3 regions of the Streptomyces zaehneri genome follow, and region 1 is predicted to be linked to each of the others. Evidence: riboswitches for the same ligand, from Rfam matches in the RefSeq annotation. Region 1 holds a riboswitch; each other region holds the start of a gene.

Region 1 (7,202 bases):
CCGACCCGGGGTCGGGCAAGTCGTACGCCCTGAAGGACGCGGACGAGCTCGCCACGGTCGTGATGCGCCCGCGCGGCTGGCACCTGAACGAGCGTCACCTCGTCGACGCGGACGGCCGTCAGGTCCCCGGCGCCCTGGTCGACTTCGGCCTCTACTTCTTCCACAACGCCCAGCGTCTGCTCGACCTCGGCAAGGGGCCGTACTTCTACCTGCCGAAGACGGAGTCACACCTGGAGGCCCGCCTCTGGAACGAGGTGTTCGTCTTCGCGCAGGACCACGTCGGCATCCCGCAGGGCAGCGTCCGCGCCACCGTGCTCATCGAGACGATCACCGCCGCGTACGAGATGGACGAGATCCTGTACGAACTGCGCGACCACGCCTCCGGGTTGAACGCCGGCCGCTGGGACTACCTGTTCTCCATCGTCAAGAACTTCCGTGACGGCGGGACCAGGTTCGTCCTCCCGGACCGCAACGCGGTCACGATGACCGCCCCGTTCATGCGGGCGTACACCGAACTCCTCGTCCGCACCTGCCACAAGCGCGGCGCGCACGCCATCGGCGGCATGGCGGCCTTCATCCCGTCCCGCCGCGACGAGGAGGTCAACAAGGTCGCCTTCGAGAAGGTCAAGGCGGACAAGGACCGCGAGGCGAACGACGGTTTCGACGGGTCGTGGGTGGCCCACCCGGACCTGGTGCCGATCGCCATGGCCTCCTTCGACGCGGTGCTCGGCGACCGGCCGAACCAGAAGGACCGGCTGCGCGAGGACGTCGACGTCAAGGCGGGCGACCTGATCGCCGTCGACTCGCTGGAGGCCCGGCCGACCTACCCGGGCCTGGTCAACGCCGTTCAGGTCGGCATCCGTTACATCGAGGCCTGGCTGCGCGGCCTGGGCGCGGTCGCCATCTTCAACCTGATGGAGGACGCGGCCACCGCCGAGATCTCCCGCTCGCAGATCTGGCAGTGGATCAACGCGGGAGTGGAGTTCGAGCGCGACGGGAGCACGGTGAAGGCCACGCCCGAGCTGGCCCGCGAGGTCGCCGCCGCGGAACTGGCCGCGATCCGCGCGGAGATCGGCGAGGAGGCCTTCGCGGCCGGCCACTGGCAGCAGGCGCACGACCTGCTGCTGACCGTCGCCCTCGACGACGACTACGCGGACTTCCTCACCCTGCCGGCGTACGAGCAGCTCAAGGGCTGAGCACCGGCACCGGCCGGAAGGCTCACCTGTCCGAGTGGCCCAGGGACCGTCCCGGGGCCACTCGGTCACGTACGAGCTTCTTCACCGCGGTCGGCTCCGGGAAGCCCTGTTCGCGGCGGTCCCAGATCACCTCGTCGTCCACCCGGACGACGAAGACGCCGCCCCTGCCGGGCTTCAGGGCGAGCTCCGTCAGCTCGGCCTCGAAGGTCGTGAGCAGCTCCTGCGCCAGCCAGGCCGCGCGCGGCAGCCAGCGGCACTGGGTGCAGTACTCGATCTCGACCCGCCCGCCCACGTCGCTCGGTTCGCTCATCCGAGGTGCACCGACCAATCCTGTTCCGCGGCCGGCTTGCCGTGCAGGTCGGGGACCCGCTTGAGCCAGTCGGGCCGTCCTTGCCGTGTCCGCGCCGCACGCCGTGCCTCGTCGGCGGCGAGCTCCTGCGGGCCGGGGAAGTCGGTGGGCAGCCAGGCCGCCGAGGCCCGCACGCGCGCGTGGAGGTAGCGCACGTACGCCTCCCGGACCGCGTCCGGGGTCGCGAACCCCGCTTCGCCGGTCAGCCAGGCGTCCGGTACCTCCGCCACGATCGTGCGCAGCAGCTCCTCGGTCACCCTGGGCGCCAGTTCGGCGTCGGCGGCCCGGGTGTCCGGGGCGCAGCGGCCGAGGGCGTGGTGGCGGAAGTCGTAGCGCTTCTCGGGGTCGGCGCCGTCCCAGCGGTGGTGGAAGACGAGGGCGGCACCGTGGTCGATGAGCCACAGCCGGGGCGCGGCGATGCCGAGGGTCGGCCAGACCATCAGGTTGGAGCTGTGGACCGTCCGGTCGACGTTGACGGTCAGGGCGTCCAGCCAGACGATCCTCCCGGCCTCCAGCGGCTCCACCGGGAAGGCCTCGGCGACCTCCGGCGTGAAGTCCTCCGCACCCGGCAGGAAGTCCATCCCGAGGTTGAGCCCCGCGCTCGCGGCGTGCAGCTCCCGCACCTCCTGGTGCGGTTCCCGCTCCGCGATCGCCGGGTCGAACCGGACCAGGACCAGTTCGGGAAAGCGCAGCCCGAGGGCGCGGGCCAGCTCGCCCACGATCACCTCGGCGACGAGCGCCTTGCGGCCCTGCGCCGAGCCCGTGAACTTCACGACGTAGGTGCCCAGGTCGTCGGCCTCGACGACGGCGGGCACGGAGCCGCCCGCCCGCAGCGGAGCGAGGTAGCGGGTCGCCGTGACCTCGGTCAGCATGGCTCTCTCCCTCTGGCCTGAAGGAGCATAGTAACCAGGCCCGACAGCCGGCGAGAGGGCCCGAGCCGGCGCGCGGAAGGGCCCGCGGGCGGCCTCCGCGGCTGTGGTAGCTTGCCCAGGCCAGTCGAACCCATGTGCGCACGTGAGTGTGTACGGGTCAGGGAATCCGGTGCGAATCCGGAGCTGACGCGCAGCGGTGAGGGCGACGGGCGGGGCAACGGCCACTGGACGGCGTACGCGGTCCGGGAAGGCGCCTCGTCCGGGTGACCCCGAGTCCGAAGACCTGCTGGCCGCCCCCGCCGCCCGCATACGGCCGGGGGAGCACCGTACGACCGGGCTTCGCGCTTGAGCCCTCGACGCCGAAGGAAACCCTGTGCCGCTCGCACGTCCCCTCCGTTCTGCCCGGCCCGCCGTTCTGTTCCTGGCCGGTGCCCTGCTGCTGGCCGGCTGCGGCTCCTCGGGCCCGGCGGGCTCCTCCGGCTCGGCGGGCTCCGGCTCGGCGGGCAGGAGCGGGGCCGCCGACCGTCCGGTCCGGCTCGACAACTGCGGGCGGCGGGTCGTTGTCGACAGCCCTCCGCGGCGGGCCGTCTCGCTCAACCAGGGCACGACCGAGATCATGCTCTCCCTCGGGCTGGCCGACCGCATGGCGGGGACCGCCACCTGGACCGACCCGGTGGCAAAGGGCCTGGAGAAGGCGAACGCGAAGGTGAAGCGCCTCGCCGACAACGCCCCCTCCTTCGAGACGGTGCTGGACACCGAACCCGACTTCGTCGCCGCCTCCTTCGCCTCCACCCTCGGCAAGGGCGGGGTCGCCCCGCGCGAGCAGTTCGAGAAGCTCGGCGTGCCCACGTACCTCTCCCCCTCCGACTGTGTCGGCAAGGACAACAGCGGTGACGGCGACGGCGTCCGCACCGAGCCGCTGACCATGGACGCGGTCTACGGCGAAGTCCGCGACCTGGCCGCGGTCTTCGGCGTCCGGGAGCGCGGCGAGAAGCTCGTCGCCGAACTGAGGAACCGCGTGACCAGGGCCACCGCCGGCCTGGACGCCCGGGGCGTGACCCTCATGTACTGGTTCGCCAACTCCCAGTCCCCGTACCTCGCGGGCTGCTGCGGCGCGCCGGGCGTCGTCACGAACGAGCTCGGCGCGAAGAACGCCTTCGACGACACCGATCAGGAGTGGCCCCAGGTCAACTGGGAGACGGTCGCCGACCGCGACCCGGACCTCCTCGTCATCGGCGACCTGACCCGCAGGCAGCAGACGGCCGAGACCGCCGCCAAGAAGATCGAGTTCCTGGAGTCGAACCCGGTCACCAGGAACATGACCGCGGTGAAGGAGAAGCGGTACGTGCTGCTGTCCGGACAGGCCATGAACCCGACCGTCAGGACCGTCGAGGGCATCGAGAAGCTGGCGGCGGCGCTGCGCGGCCACGGCCTCGCGGGATGACCGGCGCTCCGTCGGCGTCCACGGCGGCTGCCGGGGCGCCGGCGTCCCGGGCGGCGGCAGTGGGCCGGCTGCGCCGGGCGCTGCTGTGGGCGTCCGGTCTCGCGCTGCTGTGCGCCTCGGTCGCCGTGGCCATCACCATCGGCCCGGCGGACATCGCCGTCGGTGACGTGTGGTCCGCGGTCGCGGCCCATCTCGGCTGGGGACAGGCGCAGTTCACTCCGCTGCGGGACGGCATCGTGTGGAACCTGCGGCTGCCGCGCACCCTGCTCGCCGCGGTGTGCGGCGCCGGCCTCGCGGTGTGCGGGGCGGTGATGCAGTCCCTGCTGCGCAATCCGCTCGCCGACCCCTTCGTCCTCGGCGTCTCCTCCGGCGCCTCGACCGGCGCGGTGCTGGTCGTCGTCCTCGGCGCGGGCGGCGGTCTCCTGTCGGTCTCCGCAGGCGCGTTCCTCGGCGCGCTGGTCTCCTTCGCGCTGGTGCTGCTGCTCAGCCACACCCTCGGCGGCACCACGGACCGGGTGGTCCTCGCCGGAGTCGCCGCCATGCAGCTGTTCTCCGCGCTCACCTCCTTCGTCGTGATGACGGCCGCCGACGCGGAGACCACCCGCGGCATCCTGTTCTGGCTGCTCGGCTCGCTCAGCGGCGCCGACTGGACGGACGTGACCGCCGGCGCGGCCGCGCTGGTCGTGGCGCTGACGGTCTGCCTGGGTCACGCCAGGACCCTGGACGCGTTCGCCTTCGGGCAGGACGCGGCCCTCTCCCTCGGCGTCTGCGTGGCCCGCACCCGTCTGGTGCTGCTGTGCACGACCGCGCTGCTCACCGCCGCCCTGGTGAGTTCGGCCGGGGCGATCGGCTTCGTCGGCCTGGTGCTCCCGCACGCCGCACGCGTCCTCACCGGCCCCGGCCACACCCGGCTGCTGCCCGCCACCGCCCTGACCGGCGCGGTGTTCCTGGTCTGGGTCGACACCCTCGCCCGCACCGTGCTCGACCCGCAGGAGGTGCCGGTGGGCGTGGTGACCTCCCTCATCGGCGTCCCGGCCTTCGTCACCGTCCTGTACCGCGCGAGGGGCACCCGATGACCGGCTCGGAGACGGCCGCCTCGAAGACCACCGGCACGAAGACGACCGGTTCCGAGGGGCTGCGTGCCGACCGGGTCGGCCGTGCCGCCGGCGGCACCCTGATCCTCGACGGGGTCAGCCTGACGCCCCGCCCCGGCTCCGTCACCGGCCTGCTCGGCCCGAACGGCTCGGGCAAGTCCACCCTGCTGCGGCTGCTCGCCGGTGTGCTCGCCCCGGACTTCGGCGTCGTCACCCTCGACGACCGCCCGCTGGCCCGGGTGAGCCGCCGCGCCGTCGCCCGGCGCATCGCCGTCGTCGAGCAACAGGCCGACACACAGCTCGCGCTGAGCGTCCACGACGTCGTACGCCTCGGCCGCATCCCGCACCGCCGCGCCTGGGCGGCCGCCACCGCCGCCGACGAGGAGGCCGTCCGGTCCGCGCTGGCGCGCACCGGGCTCGCCGACAAGTCCCACCGGCCCTGGCACTCCCTGTCGGGCGGCGAACGCCAGCGCGTCCAGATCGCCCGCGCCCTCGCCCAGGAACCGCGCGAGCTCCTCCTGGACGAGCCCACCAACCACCTCGACATCCGGCACCAGCTGGCCCTGCTGGCTCTGATCACCGAACTGCGGGTCACCAGCGTCGTCGCGCTGCACGACCTCAACCTGGCCGCGATGTACTGCGACCGGCTCGTCGTCCTCAGGCAGGGGCGCGTGGTGGCCTGCGGCAGCCCGCACGAGGTCCTCACCGAGGCGCTCATCGCCGACGTCTACGGCGTCCGGGCAACAATCACCGCCGACGGCCCCGACGGCCGCCCGCACATACGCTTCCTGGGCGCCGCACCGACTCCCTGACGTGGCGTCAGCGACCTTTACCCTCGTCTCCGTTCGGCGTTCCCGATCCATTCCAGGGCCTGCTCCGGCCCTGCCGCGACCCGGACGCCCGCGGGGACCGGCGGTCGGCGCACCACGACCACGGGGAGTCCCGCCGCACGGGCGGCGGCCAGTTTCGGGGCGGTGGCCGCTCCCCCGCTGTCCTTGGTCACGACGACGTCGATCCGGTGACGGCGCAGCAGTTCGCGCTCCCCGTCGAGCGTGAAGGGCCCGCGGTCGAGCAGCAGCTCCATGCGGGACGGGACCGGCGCCCCGGGTGCGTCGACGGACCGTACGAGGAACCACAGGTCGTCCAGGGCGGCGAAGGCGGCCAGCCCCAGGCGCCCGGTGGTGAGGAACACCCGTCGGCCGAGCGAGGGCAGCAGGTCTGCGGCCTCCGCCAGGGAACCGGTCTCGTGCCAGACGTCGCCCGCCACCGGGACCCAGCCCGGGCGGCGCAGCGCGAGCAGCGGCACACGGGTGCCGGCCGCGGCCTTCGCCGCGTTGAGACTGATGGTCCCGGCGAAGGGGTGGGTGGCGTCGACGAGCGCGTCGACCCCCTGCTCGTCCAGCCACGCGGCGAGCCCCTCGGCCCCGCCGAAGCCGCCCACGCGCACCTCGCCGGGCGGCAGCCGGGGCGCGGCCACCCGTCCGGCCAGGGAGGTCGTCACGCGGAGTCCGGGGCCGGCGTCGGCCGCCAGGAGTTCGGCGAGCCGGCGGGCCTCGGTGGTCCCGCCCAGGATCAGTACGTGCACGGCGGTCCGGTCCCTTCCGGAGAGCGGGGCCCGGGCGGCGCGGCCGGGGATGGTCACGGCGCCCACTGAAGCACACCGGCCGCGGACCGGCCGGGCCGGCGTCGTGTCCCGGGAGCGCGCCACGCGGTGCGCCGGGCCGCCGGGGCATTGACTCGCCCGCCATCACTTAGAGTAGCCTTGCCTAAGTTGAACCGGTTTCCGGAGGGTGGCTGGTGGGATCAGGGGAACAGTCGGGGCGGGACGTCCTGACGCGCTCGGTCAGGGGGCAGGCGCGTCGCGTCGGCCTCGGCGCGGCGCTCGGGTGTGTGCACCAACTGGGGGAAGCCCTGGTACCGGTGCTCATCGGTGTCGTCATCGACCAGGCCGTGGCCGGGCAGGACGCCGGGCGGCTCGCCCTCTGGCTGGTCGTCCTGGCCGTGATGTACGTGGCGCTGTCGTGGAGTTTCCGGCTGGGCGCGCGGGCCGGTGAGCGCGGTGCCGAAGAGGCCGCGCACACCCTTCGCCTGGCGATCGTGCGCCGGGTGCTCGACGCCCGCGGCGGCGCCGAGGAGGGACGGCTGCCCGGCGAGCTGGCCAACGTCGCCACCGAGGACGCCAAGCGCGTCGGCGCGGTGAACATGGCGCTGATGAGCGGGATATGGGCGGTCGCGGGCATCACCGCA
Region 2 (7,202 bases), on a different contig from region 1:
CCAACTGGTCGGCATCCAGGCCGTGCTCGACGTGATGGGCGTCGGCGGCGGCGAGGACACCAACTGGTTCATGAAGGACCTGCCGCTGCTGATCGCGTTCGGCGTGCTGGCGGCCTACACGTACTCCTCGGGTCTGCGGGCCCCCGCACTGATCGCGTTCGTGAAGGACACGCTGATCTACATCGTCATCGCGGTGGCGATCATCTACATCCCGATCAAGCTGGGCGGCTTCGACGACATCTTCGCCAAGGCCGGCGAGGCGTTCAGCCAGACCAACCCGGCGACGGGCAAGCCGCGCGGCGCGCTGGCGCCGGCGGAACCCGGCCAGTGGACGTACGCCACGCTGGCGTTGGGCTCGGCGCTCGCCCTGTTCATGTACCCGCACTCGATCACGGCGACGCTGTCGTCGCGCAGCCGTGAGGTGATCCGCCGCAACACCACGATCCTGCCGCTGTACTCCCTGATGCTGGGTCTGCTGGCGCTGCTCGGCTTCATGGCGATCGCGGCCGGAGTCAAGGTCACCAACGGGCAGCTGGCGATCCCGCAGCTGTTCGAGGACATGTTCCCGTCCTGGTTCGCGGGGGTGGCGTTCGCGGCGATCGGCATCGGCGCGCTCGTGCCCGCGGCCATCATGTCGATCGCGGCCGCGAACCTCTTCACCCGCAACATCTACAAGGACTTCATCAGGCCGGACGCGACACCCGCCCAGGAGACGAAGGTCTCCAAGCTGGTCTCGCTCCTGGTGAAGGTGGGCGCCCTGGTCTTCGTCCTCACCATGGACAAGACGGTCGCCATCAACTTCCAGCTGCTGGGCGGCATCTGGATCCTCCAGACGTTCCCGGCCCTGGTCGGCGGCCTCTTCACCCGCTGGTTCCACCGCTGGGCCCTGCTCGCCGGCTGGGCGGTCGGCATGGTCTACGGCACCTTCGCCGCGTACGGTGTCGCGTCCCCGACCCAGAAGCACTTCGGCGGCTCGTCGAAGGAGATCCCGGGCATCGGCGAGATCGGCTACATCGGTCTCACGGCGTTCGTGATCAACGTCGTCGTCACGGTGGTGCTGACCTTCGTCCTGAAGGCGGCCAAGGCTCCCGACGGCGTCGACGAGACGAAGCCGCAGGACTACACGGCGGACGCGGGCGACCCCGGCGTGGTGGTGGAGCTGCCCCCGGCGACGGCGGGCGCGGGCCACTAGGACGCGTCCGACGATTCCCGCCGGGTGCGCGACGGGAATCGTCGGACACGCCATGGACCGGTCACCGGGGACGGCACCCGGGCACGGTGTTCGGCACGGCACACGGCGGGCCGTCGGAGCGATCCGGCGGCCCGCCGTCGTGCGCCCGGGGCGACATCGCCCGGCATGTACGACATCACTCCCCTCGCCCACCAGTTGACGCTCTGAAGCCACCCCGACACAACATCTGGGGGTGGCGTGACAGGTGAGCACAAGATGTATGCTCATGCTCGCTGTCGCCGCAGGGGAATCCGGTGCGAATCCGGAACTGTCCCGCAACGGTGTACATGCGTGCACGCATACCCGTATGCGCACGCCTGTTCAGTCCGAGGTCCTGCCGAACAGCGTGCCCGGCCGTCCGGTCCGGGTGCCCTGACGTCCGGGTCTCGTGGAGTGGGCCGGTGGACGCGACGCCCCGCGCTCGCGAGCTGCCCCCTGCCCTCCGCAAGGCCCATCGCCGAGCGAGGGAGAGCCCCACGTGACCATCGCGCCAGCCGGCCCGGTTTCCGTCACCGAGCTGGAGACCGACGGTCCCGGTACCGCGTTGCTGCGGACCCTGACCGAGCTGACCGCCGACCTGCCCGACGCCGACCCCGGCCGGGTCGCCGCCGCCGCTCTGCGCGGCCGGTCCGCGCGGGCTGCCTCCGAGATCACCGCGGAGCTGCGCGAGCTGGCCACGGAGGGCGCCGCGGGCCTGATCTCCGAGGACCCCGCCTACTCGAAGCTGGCCGCCCGGCTGCTGACGATCAGCATCGCCGCGGAGGCCGCCTCCCAGGGCGTCACCTCGTTCACCGGATCGGTCGCCGTCGGCCACCGCGAGGGTCTGATCGCCGACCGCACCGCCGAGTTCGTGCGCGTCCACGCGGTCCGCCTCGACGCCCTGATCGACCAGCAGGGCGACGACCGCTTCGGCTACTTCGGGCTCCGTACCCTGCACAGCCGCTACCTCCTGCGGCACCCGATCACCCGTAAGGTCGTCGAGACGCCGCAGCACTTCCTGCTGCGCGTCGCCTGCGGCCTCGCCGAGGACGACACGCCCCGTTCCCTGGACGAGGTCGCCGCGCTCTACCGGCTGATGAGCCGTCTGGACTACCTGCCGTCCTCCCCCACGCTCTTCAACTCCGGTACCCGGCACCCCCAGATGTCGTCCTGCTATCTCCTCGACTCGCCGCTGGACGAGCTGGACTCCATCTACGACCGCTACCACCAGGTGGCCAGGCTGTCGAAGCACGCGGGCGGCATCGGCCTTTCGTACTCCCGTATCCGCAGCCGCGGTTCGCTGATCCGTGGCACCAACGGGCACTCGAACGGCATCGTGCCGTTCCTGAAGACGCTCGACGCCTCGGTCGCCGCGGTGAACCAGGGCGGACGGCGCAAGGGCGCGGCGGCGGTCTACCTGGAGACCTGGCACTCCGACATCGAGGAGTTCCTGGAGCTGCGGGACAACACCGGTGAGGACGCCCGCCGGACGCACAACCTGAACCTCGCGCACTGGATCCCGGACGAGTTCATGCGCCGGGTCAACGCCGACGCACCCTGGTCGCTGTTCTCCCCCGCCGACGTGCCCGAGCTCGTCGACCTGTGGGGCGAGGAGTTCGACGCGGCCTACCGCGGGGCCGAGGAGGCGGGCCTCGCGAAGAGGACCATCCCGGCCCGTGATCTCTACGGCCGCATGATGCGCACCCTCGCGCAGACCGGCAACGGCTGGATGACCTTCAAGGACGCGGCCAACCGCACCGCCAACCAGACGGCCGAACCGGGCCACGTCGTGCACTCCTCCAACCTCTGCACGGAGATCCTGGAGGTCACGGACGACGGCGAGACGGCGGTCTGCAACCTCGGTTCGGTGAACCTCGGCGCGTTCGTCGACGCGGCGGCCGGCACGATCGACTGGGAGCGGCTGGACGAGACCGTCCGCACGGCCGTCACCTTCCTCGACCGGGTCGTCGACATCAACTTCTACCCGACCGAGCAGGCGGGCCGCTCCAACGCCCGCTGGCGCCCGGTCGGCCTGGGCGCGATGGGCCTCCAGGACGTCTTCTTCAAGCTGCGGCTGCCCTTCGACTCGCCCGAGGCGAAGGCGCTGTCCACCCGGATCGCCGAGCGCGTCATGCTCGCCGCCTACGAGGCCTCCGCCGAGCTGGCCGAGCGCAACGGCCCGCTGCCGGCCTGGGAGAAGACCCGTACGGCCAGGGGCGTGCTGCACCCGGACCACTACGGCGTCGAGTTCGGCTGGCCCGAGCGCTGGGCGGCCCTGCGCGAGCGGATCGCGCGGACCGGCATGCGCAACTCCCTGCTCCTCGCCATCGCCCCCACCGCCACCATCGCGTCCATAGCGGGCGTGTACGAGTGCATCGAGCCGCAGGTGTCCAACCTGTTCAAGCGAGAGACGCTGTCCGGCGAGTTCCTCCAGGTCAACTCCTACCTGGTGCAGGACCTCAAGGACCTCGGCGTCTGGGACGCCCGCACCCGCGAGGCGCTGCGCGACTCCAGCGGCTCGGTGCAGGACTTCGCCTGGATCCCGGCGGACGTGCGCGCCCTGTACCGCACGGCGTGGGAGATCCCGCAGCGCGGCCTGATCGACATGGCCGCCGCCCGGACCCCGTACCTTGACCAGGCCCAGTCCCTGAACCTGTTCCTGGAGACGCCGACCATCGGCAAGCTCTCCTCGATGTACGCGTACGCCTGGAAGTCGGGCCTGAAGACGACGTACTACCTGCGCTCCCGCCCGGCGACCCGCATCGCCCGCGCGGCCCAGGCGCAGACCCCGACCGCCATCCCCGTGCAGCAGGTGACCTCGGAAGAGGCCGTCGCCTGCTCCCTTGAGAACCCCGAGTCCTGCGAGGCCTGCCAGTAATGACCACCGCACCCGAGAAGACCGAGAAGAACCTGCTCGACCCGGGCTTCGAGCTGACCCTTCGTCCCATGCGCTACCCGGACTTCTACGAGCGCTACCGGGACGCCATCAAGAACACCTGGACCGTCGAGGAGGTCGACCTCCACTCGGACGTCGCCGACCTGGCGAAGCTGTCCGAGGGCGAGCAGCACATGATCGGCCGGCTGGTCGCGTTCTTCGCGACGGGCGACTCGATCGTGGCGAACAACCTGGTGCTGACGCTGTACAAGCACATCAACTCCCCCGAGGCGCGCCTCTATCTGTCGAGGCAGCTCTTCGAGGAGGCCGTCCACGTCCAGTTCTATCTGACGCTCCTGGACACCTACCTCCCCGACCCGCAGGACAGGACGGCGGCCTTCGACGCGGTCGAGAACATCCCGTCGATCCGCGAGAAGGCCGAGTTCTGCTTCAAGTGGATCAACGAGGTCGAGAAGCTTGACCGGCTGGAGACCAAGGCCGACCGGCGCCGCTTCCTGCTCAACCTGATCTGCTTCGCCGCGTGCATCGAGGGCCTGTTCTTCTACGGCGCGTTCGCGTACGTCTACTGGTTCCGCAGCCGGGGCCTGCTGCACGGCCTCGCCACGGGCACCAACTGGGTGTTCCGTGACGAGACCATGCACATGAGCTTCGCCTTCGAGGTGGTCGACACCGTCCGCAAGGAGGAGCCGGAGCTCTTCGACGACCAGCTCCAGGAGCAGGTGACCGACATGCTGCGGGAGGCCGTCGAGGCCGAGCTCCAGTTCGGGCGCGACCTGTGCGGCGAGGGGCTGCCGGGCATGAACACCGACTCGATGCGGCAGTACCTCGAGTGCGTCGCCGACCAGCGTCTGTCGCGGCTCGGGTTCGCCCCGGTGTACGGCTCGGAGAACCCCTTCTCCTTCATGGAGCTCCAGGGCGTTCAGGAGCTGACCAACTTCTTCGAGCGCCGTCCCTCGGCGTACCAGGTCGCGGTGGAGGGCACCGTCGACCTGGACGAGGACTTCTGACCCTCCCTCTCCCCCCGGGCCTCCTGGGCCTCCCTGATCTGCCGGTCGGCGCGCCGGTCGCGCACGATGCCGAGCACGGACGGGAGGACCAGGAGGACGAGGATCCCGAGGACCATGAGCATTCCGATGAGGCCTTCGATCTGGTTCGTGTTCATGGACATCAGTCTGCTGCCGGACACTCCTGACCGTGAGTGGCAGGACTGCCGCACACCTTCAAATTCCTGCCACTTCGGGTGCACACTGGCAGCATGCTGGAAAACGTGGCCGCCGTCCTGGTCGACGGTGTGCATCCCTTTGAACTCGGCGTCGTCTGCGAGGTGTTCGGCCTCGACCGGAGCGACGAAGGGCTGCCGGTGTACGACTTCGCGGTGGTGTCGGCGGAAGGCCCGGTCCTGGGCACCCACGTCGGCGGGCTCACCATGTCCACGCCGTACGGTCTCGACCGGCTGGACGAGGCCGACCTGATCGCCGTACCGGCCGCGGACGCGAACATCGACCGCGCGTATCCGCCCGAGCTGCTCGACGCGCTGCGCCGGGCCGTGGACCGGGGCGCCCGCGTGCTCAGCGTCTGCTCCGGGGTGTTCGTGCTGGGCGCCGCGGGGCTGCTCGACGGCCGGCGCTGCGCCGCGCACTGGCGGCACGCGGACGTACTGGCCCGCCGCTACCCCAGGACGGCGGTCGAGCCGGACGTGCTGTACGTCGACGAGGACCCGGTCATCACCTCGGCCGGCACGGCCGCCGGTATCGACGCCTGTCTGCACCTGGTCCGCAAGGAGCAGGGACCCGAGGTCGCCAACCGGATCGCCCGGCGGATGGTGGTGCCGCCGCACCGGGACGGCGGCCAGGCCCAGTACATCGAGCGGCCGCTGCCCCGGTCGCGCTGCGACACCGTCGGCGAGGTGCTCGCGTGGATGGAGCAGCACCTCGACGAGGAGGTCACGGTGGAGCAGCTCGCGGAACGCGCCCACATGTCACCGCGCACCTTCGCCCGCCGGTTCCAGCAGGAGACGGGCACCACCCCTTACCGGTGGCTGCTGCGGCAGCGGGTGCTGCTGGCCCAGCACCTGCTGGAGGCGACGGACGAGACGGTGGACGCGATCGCCTGGCGCGCCGGCTTCGGTACGGCCGGCGCCCTGCGCCACCAGTTCGTGCAGGCGCTGGGGACGTCCCCCAACGCCTATCGGCGCACGTTCCGCGGCCCGCAGGCCGTCGCCTGAGCCGCGGCTCTCACCCGGACACCGCCCGCAGCAGCAGCCGGCGCGGCCGGAGCGTGATGCCGATGTGCGTCCGGTTGTCGGAGCCCGGCACCGGCTCGAAGCGGAACGCGGACGCCACCACCGCGGCGATCAGCGTCAGCTCGGCCATCGAGAAGTGGTCGCTCGGACACTTCCGGTTGCCGACGCCGAACGGCGTCATGGCGTACTTCGGCACCTCCGGGGAGCCGCCGGGCAGCCAGCGGTCGGGGTCGAACTCCGTGTGCCGCTCGTACGACCGCGGATCGCGCTGTACGGCGTACGGGCTGTAGACGATGTCGGCGCCCGCGGGAATGCGGTAGCCGCCGAGCTCGGTCTCGGTGACCGCGCGCCGGGTCAGTATCCATACGGCGGGATACAGCCGCATGGTCTCGACGACGACATTGGCGGTGTGCTCAAGCTTTCGGACGTCGCCGAATGCGACCGGCCGGTCGCCGACGACGCTTTTCACCTCTTCGCGGATCTTGTCCACCTGGTCGGGGTGCTCGGTGAGGACGTGGAGCAGCGACATGACCACAGAGCCGGCTGTTTCGCTGCCCGGGGTGAGTATCGCGACGACCTGGTCGTGGATCTCCTGTTCCCCGATCGGGTCGCCATTCTCGTCCTTCGCCTCCAGCAAAGCCGTCAGCAAATCGTCCGGTTTTTGACCGGATGCACGGCGCTCGGCAATGATCTCGTCCACCAGCCGATGCAGATCGGCCAGCGCCCGGTTGAATTCGCGGTTGGCCGGAATCGGTACCCGATAAAGCGGCCCGAGGGGCACCACCATGCGCTGGTACATACCGGCGAACAGTGTGGCGAGCGCGGACGTGATGCGTTCGGACCGGGCGTCCATA
Region 3 (7,202 bases), on a different contig from region 1:
CTTGAGGATGTGCCCGATCTCGTCGGTGGTCCGCTCCAGCCGCGGTACGACCTCCGTGCACGCGAACTCCAGCACCGCGACGGCGTCCGGGAGTTCGGTGCCCAGCACCTCACGGACCAGCGCCCGGCTCCCGGCGACGGCCCACCCGTGCTCCTCCGCGCCCTCCGCGATCCGCCGGCACAGCTGCTCCAGCAGGTCGACGGCGTCGGCTCCGGTACGGGAGGGGCCCTCGACGAGATCCGTCAGCTCGACCGGCACCTTCACCGGCGCGCCCGGCTCGGCGAGCAGCTCCTTCTCGGCCAGCCCGAAATGGGCGGCCAGCGCGGCCCGCAGTCCCGGCAGCGCGTTCGCCTGACCGCCCCACACCTGAGAGGCGCGCAGCACGGCCAGCACGAGGTTCACCCGCGCCTCGCCGACCGGACCGCCGCCGAGGATGTGCAGCCCGTCCCTGATCTGCACGTCCTTGATCTCGCACAGATAGCCGTCGATGTGCATGACGAACTCGTCGAACGCGTCGTCGTCCGGCTGGTCGTCGACGTGCAGGTCGTGGTGCAGCTCGGCCGCCTTCACCAGCGTCCAGATCTGCGCGCGCACGGCCGGTGCCTTCGTCGGATCCAGGTCGGAGACGAGCGCGTACTCGTCGAGGAGCTGCTCCAGCTTGGCCAGGTCGCCGTAGGTGTCGGCGCGTGCCATCGGCGGCACGAGATGGTCCACGACGGTGGCGTGCCCGCGCCGCTTGGCCTGGGTGCCCTCGCCGGGGTCGTTGACGATGAACGGGTAGACGAGCGGCAGATCACCGAGGACGGCGTCCGGTGCACAGCCCCCGCTCAGCCCGAGGCCCTTGCCCGGCAGCCACTCCATCGTGCCGTGCTTGCCCATGTGCACGACGGCGTCGGCGCCGAAACTGTTCTCCAGCCACCGGTAGGCCGCCATGTAGTGGTGCGACGGCGGCATGTCGGGGTCGTGGTAGATCGCGATCGGGTTCTCGCCGAAGCCGCGCGGCGGCTGGATCATCACGACGACGTTCCCGAACTGCAGGGAGGCCAGTACGACGTCGTCCCCGTCGACGTACAGCGAACCCGGCGGCTCGCCCCACGCCTCCAGCATGCCGTCGCGCAGGCGCGGGTCGAGTTTGTCGAACCAGGCCCGGTAGTCGGCCAGCGGGACCCGGGCGGGCGCGGCGGCCAGCTGCTCCTCGGTGAGCCATTCGACGTCGTGGCCACCGGCGTTGATGAGCCGGTGGATCAGCTCGTCGCCGTTGTCCGGATGCCCCTGGACCCCGTACCCGGCGTCCCGCAGCGCGTCCAGGACCCGGATGGCCGAGGCGGGGGTGTCGAGGCCGACCGCGTTGCCGACCCGCGAGTGCTTGGTCGGGTAGGCGGTGAAGACGAGCGCCAGCTTCTTCTCGCCGTTCGGCTTGTGCCTCAGCCGGGCGTGCCGTACGGCGATCCCGGCGACGCGTGCGGCCCGCTCGGGGTCGGCGGTGTACACCGGCACGTCGTCCGGGCCCTGCTCCTTGAAGGAGAAGGGGACCGTGATGATCCGTCCGTCGAACTCCGGGATGGCGACCTGCATCGCCGCGTCCATGGGGGAGAGCGCGGCGTCGGACTCCTCCCAGGCGCTCTTCGACGAGGTGAGGCACAGCCCCTGCAGCACGGGGACGTCGAGGTCGGCGAGCGCGCCGATGTCCCAGGCCTCCTCGTCCCCGCCCGCCGAGGCCTGCGAGGCGTGCGCGCCGCCGGCGGCGAGGACCGTGGCGACGAGGGTGTCGGTCCGCCCGAGGATCTCGTAGAGCCCCGGGTCCGCCCCGCGCAGCGAACCGCAGTACACGGGAAGGGCGTTGGCGCCGTGTGCCTCGACGGCGTCGCACAGCGTGTCCACGAAGGCGGTGTTGCCGCTCAGTTCGTGCGCCCGGTAGAAGAGCACCCCGATGGTCGGCCGGCCCTCGACGAAGGCACGCTCGCCATGGACGCCGTACTCGGGCATCTTCTGCGGCTCGACGAAACCCTCACCGGTCAGCAGCACGGTGTCGGAGAGGAACCGGGCCAGCTCGGTCAGGTTGGCCGGGCCGCCCTCGACGAGATACCGCAGCGCCTCCGCCACCACACCGGCGGGCACCGACGACTCGGCCATCAGCTCCGCGTCGGGCACGGTCTCGCCGCCCAGCAGCACGGTCGGCACGCCGGACGCCTTGAGCGCGGCGAGCCCGTCCTCCCAGGCCCGCTTGCCGCCGAGCAGCCGCACGACCGCGAGGTCGGCGCCGTCGAGGAGCGCGGGGAGTTCCCCGGCGACATCCACCCGGGTCGGGTTGCCGATCCGGTACGAGGCGCCGGAAGCGGCCCGGGCCGCCAGCAGATCCGTGTCGGCGGTCGACAACAACAACACTGTGCTCATGCGGGCGCTCCCGGTGGAATGAAAGGCAGTCCTTGCGGCGCGCCCGACTCGATGAGCCGCCAGAGCGCGTCGGTGTCCGCGTGCTGTTCGATCAGGTCGCCGAGGCGGTCGAGCTGCTCCTCGCGCAGCCCGGCGAACGAGGTGTCGGCGGCGGGCACGAAGCGGCGGCCCGCGGCGGCCGCCACCTCGCGCAGGAAGGCCCGCCGGAATCCGTCCGACTCCAGCGAGCCGTGCCAGTGCGTGCCCCAGGTCTGTCCGACCCGGCAGCCGTCCAGGCCGTGTCCTCGGTCGTCGGTGAGGAACGCCTCGCCCCCCTGGACGTCGGCGACCCCGTGATGGATCTCGTACCCCTCGACCCGCTCGCCGAGGGCTTCCCCCACCGGCCGGGTCAGGGTCTTCTCGCGGGCGAACCGCACCCGGACCGGGAGGACTCCGAGGCCCGCCACCTGTCCGAGCCGGCTCTCGACCTCGTCCTCGATGTGCTCGCCGAGGAGCTGGAAGCCACCGCAGATGCCGAGGACGGGCCGCTGCTCGGCGGCCCTGCGCAGGATCGCCTCGGCCAGCCCCCGCTCCCGGAGCCACTCCAGGGCGCGCACGGTTCCCCGGGTCCCCGGAATCACCACCAGGTCGGCGTCGGCCAGTTCCTCGGGCCGGTCCACGAACCGCACGACGACGCCGGGTTCGGCGGCCAGCGCGTCCACGTCCGTGAAGTTGGACATGAGCGGGACGGCGCAGACGGCGACGCGCAGCACGTCCTCGCCGACGGGCGGGGCGGTGTCGGACTCCCGCACGGTCCCGCGCAGCGAGACCCTCCCCCACTCTCGGCTTCGCTCGAGCGGGGGGACCCCCATCCCGTCCTCCTCGTCGATGCCGAGCCCGTGCCGGAACGGCAGCACGCCGTACGTCCGCCGCCCGGTGAGCCCGTGCAGCATGTCCAGGCCCGGCTCCAGCAGGGAGACGTCCCCCCGGAACTTGTTGACCAGGAACCCGGCGACCAGTTCCTGGTCCTCGGGCGAGAGCAGGGCGACGGTGCCGAAGAAGGAGGCGAAGACGCCCCCGCGGTCGATGTCGCCGACGACGAGCACGGGCAGCCGCGCGCCCCGCGCGATCCCCATGTTCACGATGTCGGTCCGCCGCAGATTGATCTCGGCCGGACTGCCCGCCCCCTCACAGATCACCGCGTCATACGTGCCCCGCAACTCGGCGAGGCAGTCGAGGACGGTTCCGAGGAGTTTCTGCTGCCGCCCTCCGTGATACCCACGGGCGGTCATCTCGCCCACCGGCTTGCCGAGGAGCACGACCTGACTGCTCTGCTCGCCGCCCGGCTTGAGCAGCACGGGGTTCATCAGCGCGGTCGGCTCCACCCGGCAGGCCTGGGCCTGCATGGCCTGGGCCCGCCCGATCTCGGCGCCCTCCCTCGTCACGAACGAGTTGAGGGACATGTTCTGCGCCTTGAACGGTGCGACCTTCACCCCCTGCCGCACCAGCCACCGGCAGATCCCGGCCGTGACGACGCTCTTGCCGGCGTCGGAGGTGGTGCCGGCGACGAGGAGACCCCCGCTCATGTCGTACGCCCCTTCAGCTGGTTGATCCGGTTGCGCCCCTCGCCCGCGACGATGCTCGTGGCGACGGCGCGCGCGGCGACGGTGACGCCGAGCGCGAGGAGGCCGACGCGGCGGGAGAGCCGCGCGGCACGTTCGATGTCCCGGGCGACGACGGGCCGCCCGGCCGCGCCGTTCAGCACGGGCCGGTGCTCGACCCGCCCGGCGTACGACAGGGTCCCGCCCAGCCGCACCCCGAGGGCGCCCGCGAAGGACGCTTCCACCGGACCGGCGTTGGGGCTCGGATGCCGTCGGGCGTCGGCCCGCCAGGCCCGCACGGCGCCCCGCGGATCGTCCCCCGCGAGGGCGGCGAGCACGGCGGTCAGCCGGGCTCCCGGCCATCCGGCGACGTCGTCGAGACGGGCGGCGGCCCAGCCGTAGCGCAGATACCTCGGCGACCGGTGACCGACCATGGCGTCCAGGGTGTTGACGGCCCGGAACCCGACCAGGCCCGGCACCCCGCCCACGGCCCCCCACACCAGCGCCCCCACGACGGCGTCGGAGGTGTTCTCGGCGACGGACTCCACGACCGCGCGGGCGATCCCGTCGGCGTCCAGCGCCTGCGGATCCCGCCCGCACAGACGCGGCAGCCGCTCCCGGGCGGCCTCGACGTCCCCCGCCTCGAGCGCCCGGCCGATGGCCCGCGCCTCCCGGACCAGCGAACTGCCCCCGACCACGGCCCAGGTGGCGGCGGAGACGAGAGCGACGGTGGCGGCGGGGGAGGGGCGTACGGCCCGCTGAGCGACGGCTCCCAGGGCCACGGCCCCGCCGGCGCACACGACGGCGTGCAGGGCACCGCGTCCCCGGTGGTCCCGCCACAGCAGCCGTTCGACGGCGCCGGCGGCCCGCCCGAACGCGGCGACGGGATGCCCTCGGCGGGGATCTCCGAACAGCAGGTCGCCCAGAAGGCCGGTGGCGGCGCCGTACGCGTAGAGGCGATCGGCACGCATCGGCTCAGCCGGCCGTGGGGTCGGGCAGCGACCTGGTGCTGTACCTCAACGGCCGAGCGAGCATGGCGATATGTCCTCACTCAGGGTGTCCACGCCCTGGTTCGACGAGACCGGCGGCGAGAGTTCCTGGCTCCCGGGGGTTTCTACCCCGGTCACAGTGGCGGGACCGCGCCGGATTCACACCGGCTTCCTCTTCTGCTGCCGTACATGGCTCGGGCAGTCCACCACGGCCCGCAAGAGCCGTCAACTTGCCTTTGACCTGCGCGGCTCGAGTGTGCAGAACCCCACACAGGGCGCGTCGGCGGGGCCGCGAACGACAAGAGGTGCGGGACGGTGATCCGTCCCGCACCTCGAGGGTGTCCGGATGGCGCGTCAGGCGACGATCAGTGAGATCCCGTACGCCACCGCCGCCGCGCAGGCCGCGAAGCACGCGTACGCGCCGGTCACCGCGAGGGTGGCCGAGCCGCCCTGCGCCGACGCGCGTTCCTGCCGCGACAGGCCCATGACGCCGAGGGTGAACAGGGCGACGAGGCCCACGGTGACCACGAGGCTGACGCCGAAGACAGAGCCCAGGGCTGCCCAGTCGATCTTCATGCTGCTTCTCTTCCTTCGTGCCGGGTGCGCGGGCTCAGACGGCCGCGGCCGGGGGAGCGGCGGGGGTCGCGGGCTCTGCCGCCGGGCCGGGGATCGTGGCCGTCAGGTCCGCGAGGTCCTCGGCCAGGGTGCCCGGGGGCGGCGGGGTGACGGCGGCGATCGCCGTCGTGACGACGCCCGCCGGCTCGTCGTGCTCGTTGACGTTCGAGGCGTCGACGACCTCGCGCCGGGAGATCTTCCAGATGGCCGCGCTGGAGGCGATCAGGAAGACCGCGACGAGGGCCGTGCCCCAGTCGCCCAGGCCGGTGACGGACTCGGCGAGCGCGCCCACCAGGGCCGCGGCCGGGAGCGTCAGGCCCCACGCGACGAACATCCGGGTCGCCGTCGACCAGCGGACCACACCGCCCTTGCGGCCCAGCCCCGCGCCCATCACCGCACCGGAGACCGAGTGGGTGGTGGAGAGGGAGAAGCCGAGGTGCGAGGAGGCCAGGATGACCGTGGCCGCGCTGGTCTGGGCGGCGAAGCCCTGCTGCGGCTGGAGGTCGGTCAGCCCCTTGCCCATGGTGCGGATGATGCGCCAGCCGCCGAGGTAGGTGCCGAGCGCGATGGCCAGGCCGGCGGAGAGGATGACCCAGGTGGGCGGGTCGGAGTCGGGGGCCACGGCACCGCCGGCCACCAGGGCCAGGGTGATGATGCCCATCGTCTTCTGCGCGTCGTTGGTGCCGTGCGCGAGGGAGACCAGGCCGGCCGAGGCGATCTGGCCCGCGCGGTAGCCCTTGGCCGCCGCCTTGCCGTCGGCCTTCTTGCCCAGGGTGTAGGAGAGGCGGGTCGCGAGCATCGCCGCGACGCCCGCGACGATCGGTGCCGCGATCGCCGGGATCAGCACCTTGGTGACCAGGGCGTCACCGTGCACCGCGCCCATGCCGGCCGAGGCGATGGTGGCGCCGATCAGACCGCCCATCAGGGCGTGCGAGGAACTGGAGGGCAGGCCCACCAGCCAGGTCAGGAGGTTCCAGAGGATCGCGCCGACCAGGGCGGCGAAGATGACCTCGGGACGGATGCCGGTCTCGTCGACGAGACCCTTGGAGATCGTGTTGGCGACCTCCACCGAGAGGAAAGCTCCCACAAGGTTGAGCGCGGCGGACATGGCCACCGCAACCTTGGGCTTGAGGGCACCGGTCGAGATGGTGGTGGCCATCGCGTTGGCGGTGTCGTGGAAACCGTTCGTGAAATCGAACGCGAGTGCGGTGACGACCACAATCGCGAGGATCAGCGAGAAGTTTTCCATTTACCCAGGCAATCGTTCGAAGTCATTGGCGCGTTGACCGTAAGCAATCCGGGTGAACGGAAGATGAACTGGGAAGGGCATCCGGGTGTATGTGCAAGGGGGGTGCGGCGGTCCTCCGTCGCACCGCCGGGGCCGGGGTCAAGCGCCGTACGGTCGCCCGTCTTCGGCGAGCCCGCGCAACCGGCTCGCGGAGCCGCAGAAGAGATTTCGGTCACCCGGCGGCCGCCGCTGTCGGCGTACTGTCAGAAGTGCCGTGGGGAGGCCCCTGTCTGCTGTCCGGTCGGCGGTGTCCCGGCGTCGGACGCCCCGTGACGGGCGACCCACAGGGCGTGATCCACGGGACCGTCCGGGCCCCGGTCGGGACGTGGCACCGGC

Evidence for each region. A riboswitch is a leader RNA that binds a small molecule or an ion and turns the genes downstream of it on or off. The one in region 1 is predicted to bind cobalamin.
Region 2: linked by a shared signal. The riboswitch ahead of QQM72_RS00375 (ribonucleoside-diphosphate reductase subunit alpha) and the one ahead of QQM72_RS09715 (ABC transporter substrate-binding protein) in region 1 are both predicted to bind cobalamin.
Region 3: linked by a shared signal. The riboswitch ahead of QQM72_RS21420 (cobalamin biosynthesis protein) and the one ahead of QQM72_RS09715 (ABC transporter substrate-binding protein) in region 1 are both predicted to bind cobalamin.

The regions. Positions count from the first base shown of each region.
Region 1 covers NZ_JASTTJ010000004.1:302,514-309,715, forward strand. Annotated here, with positions in the region: gene aceB (malate synthase A) at 1-1,196, shown strand, start outside; gene QQM72_RS09705 (SelT/SelW/SelH family protein) at 1,219-1,506, opposite strand; gene QQM72_RS09710 (HipA family kinase) at 1,503-2,417, opposite strand; cobalamin riboswitch at 2,522-2,722, shown strand; gene QQM72_RS09715 (ABC transporter substrate-binding protein) at 2,791-3,861, shown strand; gene QQM72_RS09720 (FecCD family ABC transporter permease) at 3,858-4,937, shown strand; gene QQM72_RS09725 (ABC transporter ATP-binding protein) at 4,934-5,767, shown strand; gene QQM72_RS09730 (cobalt-precorrin-6A reductase) at 5,785-6,540, opposite strand; gene QQM72_RS09735 (ABC transporter ATP-binding protein) at 6,753-7,202, shown strand, end outside.
Region 2 covers NZ_JASTTJ010000001.1:74,031-81,232, reverse strand. Annotated here, with positions in the region: gene mctP (monocarboxylate uptake permease MctP) at 1-1,192, shown strand, start outside; cobalamin riboswitch at 1,418-1,587, shown strand; gene QQM72_RS00375 (ribonucleoside-diphosphate reductase subunit alpha) at 1,710-4,088, shown strand; gene QQM72_RS00370 (ribonucleotide-diphosphate reductase subunit beta) at 4,088-5,113, shown strand; gene QQM72_RS00365 (hypothetical protein) at 5,026-5,268, opposite strand; gene QQM72_RS00360 (helix-turn-helix domain-containing protein) at 5,362-6,330, shown strand; gene QQM72_RS00355 (bifunctional albaflavenone monooxygenase/terpene synthase) at 6,341-7,202, opposite strand, start outside.
Region 3 covers NZ_JASTTJ010000012.1:179,430-186,631, forward strand. Annotated here, with positions in the region: gene cobN (cobaltochelatase subunit CobN) at 1-2,394, opposite strand, end outside; gene QQM72_RS21415 (cobyric acid synthase) at 2,391-3,959, opposite strand; gene QQM72_RS21420 (cobalamin biosynthesis protein) at 3,956-4,945, opposite strand; cobalamin riboswitch at 5,047-5,186, opposite strand; gene QQM72_RS21425 (hypothetical protein) at 5,318-5,539, opposite strand; gene QQM72_RS21430 (inorganic phosphate transporter) at 5,574-6,827, opposite strand.